Regions from separate parts of the Shinella agrisoli genome, predicted to be linked through region 1. Evidence: riboswitches for the same ligand, from Rfam matches in the RefSeq annotation. Region 1 holds a riboswitch; the other holds the start of a gene.
The links. A riboswitch is a leader RNA that binds a small molecule or an ion and turns the genes downstream of it on or off. The one in region 1 is predicted to bind thiamine pyrophosphate.
Positions count from the first base shown of each region.

Region 2: linked by a shared signal. The riboswitch ahead of thiC (phosphomethylpyrimidine synthase ThiC) and the one ahead of thiD (bifunctional hydroxymethylpyrimidine kinase/phosphomethylpyrimidine kinase) in region 1 are both predicted to bind thiamine pyrophosphate.

Region 1 is NZ_JBJIEP010000008.1:146,996-149,187, forward strand. Features, by position in the region: gene ACIIOY_RS10860 (LysE family translocator) at 1-211, shown strand, start outside; gene thiD (bifunctional hydroxymethylpyrimidine kinase/phosphomethylpyrimidine kinase) at 215-1,024, opposite strand; TPP riboswitch at 1,069-1,165, opposite strand; gene ACIIOY_RS10870 (peptide chain release factor 3) at 1,218-2,192, opposite strand, start outside.
Region 2 is NZ_JBJIEP010000004.1:305,700-307,891, reverse strand. Features, by position in the region: gene thiC (phosphomethylpyrimidine synthase ThiC) at 1-872, opposite strand, end outside; TPP riboswitch at 963-1,079, opposite strand; gene ACIIOY_RS05520 (Bax inhibitor-1/YccA family protein) at 1,298-2,014, opposite strand; gene ACIIOY_RS05515 (anti-sigma factor family protein) at 2,046-2,192, opposite strand, start outside.

The DNA of each region.
Region 1 (2,192 bases):
CGCCAGCGCGCCCGGCGCCACGGCGCAGATGCTGTTCCTCGGCGGCGTCTTCATGCTGCTCACCTTCCTCGTCTTCGCCCTCTACGCGGCGCTCGCCGCAGGCCTGCGCCGGCAGGTGCTGAGCCGGCCGAAGATCATGGTCTGGATGCAGCGCAGCTTCGCCGCCGCCCTCGGCCTCATGGGCCTGCGGCTCGCGCTGGCGGACCGCTGACGGTCAGGTCCAGAGCGCGTGAAAATGATGGAGCGGCCCATGGCCCGATCCGACGGCGAGCGCATCCGAACCGCGCACGGCGGCGGCGATGAAGCTCTTCGCCGCCGCCACCGCATCGGCAAGGGACCGCCCCTTGCCGAGCTCGGCGGCGATGGCGCTCGACAGCGAGCAGCCGGTGCCGTGCGTGTTGCGCGTCAGAATGCGCACCCCCTCGAACCAGCGCGAGCCTTCCGGCGTCGCCAGCACATCCGGGCTTTCGCCGCCCGCAAGATGCCCGCCCTTCAGGAGCACCGCCCGCGGGCCGAGCGCGAGCAGCTTCCTGGCCTGGTCTTCCATGGCCGCCCGGTCGGCCGCCTCCGGCTCGCCCAGCAGGGCGGCCGCCTCCGGCAGGTTCGGCGTCAATACGGCGGCGAGCGGCAGCAGCCGGCGCGTCAGGGCCTCGACGGCCTCCGGCGCGAGCAGCGAGGCGCCGCCCTTGGCGACCATCACCGGATCGAGCACGACGGGCACGCCGCGGCGCGGCGACAGCGCGTCGGCCACGGCCCCGGCGATCTCCGCCGAGGCGATCATGCCGATCTTCACCGCGTCGACGCGCACATCGGCGAAGACGTCCGCGATCTGCGCCGCGACGAAGGCGGGCGGCACGAGGTGCACGCCGGACACCCCTTGCGTGTTCTGCGCCGTCAGCGCCGTCAGCGCGGCCATGCCGTAGGTGCCGCAGGCGGCAAAGGTCTTCAGGTCGGCCTGGATGCCGGCGCCGCCCGAGGGATCGGAGCCTGCGATTGAGAGAATGTTTGCGATCGTGCCAGCCATCTTGCCTCCCATCGACGGCGGAGGCGGCCTGCGGGCAACCGCGATGCGGCACCCGAGCGACTCCCTCCGCCGGCATGATCCGGTTCAGGTTCAAAGGGTGCTTCTCAGCCCGCCTTGCGGCGGACGCCCCTGTCTCGGCAATGCTTTTCGCAAATGGAGAGACGCCTGTCACCATGAAAGTGACAGGCGCGGGTTACGCCTTGGTGACGTGGTACTCCTTGATGGCGACCATCTTGATGGCCGGATAGCGTTCAGCCTCGTAGCGCAGCGAAAAGGCGTCCTGCGCCAGGAACACCGGATCGCCGTCGAGATCGCGGGCGATATCGCCGCGGCGCTGGGTGACGAACTTGTCCAGTTCGCCCGGGCTGTCGGAGGAAATCCAGCGGCAGACGGAAAAGCGCGACATCTCGAAGGAGACCGGCAGGCCGTATTCCGCCGAAAGGCGCTCCTTCAGGACGTCGAGCTGGAGCGCGCCGACCACGCCGACGATGGCCGGCGAGCCGTCCTCCGGCGAGAAGAGCTGCACGACGCCCTCCTCCGCCATCTGCTGGAGCGCTTCCTTCAGCTTCTTCGCCTTCATGGCGTCTTCCAGCCGCACGCGGCGCAGGATCTCCGGCGCGAAGTTCGGCACGCCCTCGAAGACCAGCGCCTCGCCTTCCGTCAGCGTGTCGCCGATCCTCAGCGTTCCGTGGTTCGGAATGCCGACCACGTCGCCGGCATAGGCCGTATCGGCAAGCTGGCGCTGCGAGGCGAAGAAGAACTGCGGCGCCGACAGGCCGATCGTCTTGCCCGTGCGGGCAAGGCGCACCTTCATGCCGCGCTCCAGCATGCCCGAGCAGACGCGGGCGAAAGCGATGCGGTCGCGGTGGTTCGGGTCCATGTTCGCCTGGATCTTGAAGACGAAGGCCGTCATCCTGTCTTCCGAGGCATGCACCGTGCGCACGTCCGCCACCTGGTCGCGCGGCGGCGGCGCGAAGGCCCCGAGCGCGTTGATGAGGTCGCGCACGCCGAAATTGCGGAGCGCCGAGCCGAAGAAGACCGGCGTCATATGCCCTTCGAGGAAGGCCTCTCGGTCGAACGGGCGGCAGGCCTCGCGGGCAAGCTCCATCTCGTCGACGAAGGCCTGGCGCTCGTTTTCCGGCAGGTGCTTGGCAACCTCGTCGGCATC
Region 2 (2,192 bases), on a different contig from region 1:
ACCTCCCAGGTGAGGTCCTCGGCAATGCCGTTTACTTTCTCCAGCGCCTGGTAGAGCGGCACGGTGCCGATCGGGACGGGCGAGTTGCGGATGATCCATTCGCGGATGTTGTGGATGTTGCGGCCCGTCGAAAGGTCCATGACCGTGTCCGCGCCCCAGCGGATCGCCCAGACCATCTTCTCGACCTCCTCCGCCATCGAGGACGTGACGGCGGAATTGCCGATATTGGCATTGATCTTCACCAGGAAATTCCGGCCGATGATCATCGGCTCGGATTCCGGATGGTTGATGTTGGCGGGGATGATGGCGCGCCCGCTCGCGACCTCCTGGCGGACGAATTCCGGCGTCACGAAATCGGGGATATGGGCGCCGAAGCTCTCTCCGTCGCGGGCGAGCGCCTCTTTTGCCGCCTTGCGGCCGAGGTTTTCGCGGATGGCGATGAACTCCATCTCGGGCGTGATGACGCCGGCGCGCGCATAGGCGAGTTGGGTCACGGCCTTGCCGTCCGTCGCGCGGCGCGGGCGGTTCCGGACCGGGAATTCCGGCGTCAGGCGCTCGCCGGACGCAAAGCCGTTGTCCTCCGGACGCACATGGCGGCCTTCGTAGCTCTCGGTGTCGCCGCGGGCGGCGATCCAGGCCTCGCGCAGCCGCGGCAGGCCGCTGTCGATGGAGACGACATGGGCGGGATCGGTATAGGGGCCGGAGGCGTCGTAGACGGTGACCGGCGGCTCGCCGGAAGTCGGGTGCAGGGCGATCTCGCGCATCGGCACGCGGATATCCGGATGCCGTTCGCCGGGGACGTGGATCTTGCGCGAGGCGGGCAAGGCGCCCGTGGTGACCGTCGGGGTAATCTTTTGAGCGGCAATGTTCATCGTGAGGCTCCAAGTTCGGTTTGGAGACCCAGTCCTAGAGCCGGAATGATGGAAAGACGCCGATACGGAATCCGGGTGACGGATCACGGTCCTACAGCGCTTTCACCGTCCCTACGCCAGTATGAACTGGATCAGGTTCAACGGGTCACTGCGCTGCGAATGCCAGCAGTATCTCAGCCCCTTGTCGGGACCCCCCTGGTGAATGGCACAAGCAAAGACGCTGTGGGGCGATTTGTCAACGGGGTATTGTGTGTAAGTTAATTGTTACGTTTTACATGCGGCGTGACTTGGCATTTTCCTCGCATGCGCCGCCCTCTCCATCGTCATGCTCGGGCGGAAGAACTGTAGGAGCAAAAGCAAAACGGCGGGGTTTTGCCCCGCCGTTCCATTCGAACCGCTGATCAAGAGTCAGCTGCTCTCCCCGGCTATTCGCGTTCGCCGGTGAAGTTCAGCAGCAGCTGGAAGATGTTGACGAAGTTGAGGTAGAGCGAGAGCGCGCCGAAGACGGCGAGCTTCTGCTGGGATTCCTGGTCGAAGTTTTCCGCATACTGCTCCTTGATGTTCTGCGTGTCCCAGGCGGTGAGGCCGACGAACACGACGATGCCGATCACGGAGATCGCGAACTGCAGCGCGCTCGAACCGAGGAAGATGTTGACGATCGACGCGATGATGACGCCAATGAGGCCCATCATCAGGAACGAGCCGAACTTCGACAGGTCGCGCTTCGTCACATAGCCGTAGAGGCTGGTGGCGCCGAACATGGTGGCGGCGATGAAGAAGGTGCGGGCGATGCTCGTGCCGGTGAAGACGAGGAACACCGAGGCGAGCGACAGGCCCATGACGGCGCAGAAGGCCCAGAAGGTCATCTGCGCGGCGCTGGCCGACATCGTCTGGATGCGGAACGAGAAGAAGAAGACGAAGGCGAGCGGCGCCAGCATCACCACCCACTTCAGCGGGGTGGAGAAGATCGGCACGTAGAGGGCCGGCGTCGAGCCGACGATGAAGGCGACGAGGCCGGTGATGACCAGGCCCGCGCCCATGTAGTTGTAGACGCGTAGCATGTGCTGGCGCAGGCCCTCGTCGAAGAGGGCGGCCGACTGCGCCTGCGCGCCGTAGCCAAATCGCTGTTGTACAGGTTCCATCGATGGTCTCCTTCGGTATGGAAGCGGTTGATCAGTAGAGCGTGCGCGAGAGGTCCCGCGCGGTTTGTGCCAGGTCGTCGGCCTTGCGGCTCTCCGACACCAGCGCATAGGCGACGTCGCCGATCTGCCAGTAGGCGGCACGGGCGTTGTCGGCGTGGAAGAGCAGCACGTGCTGCAC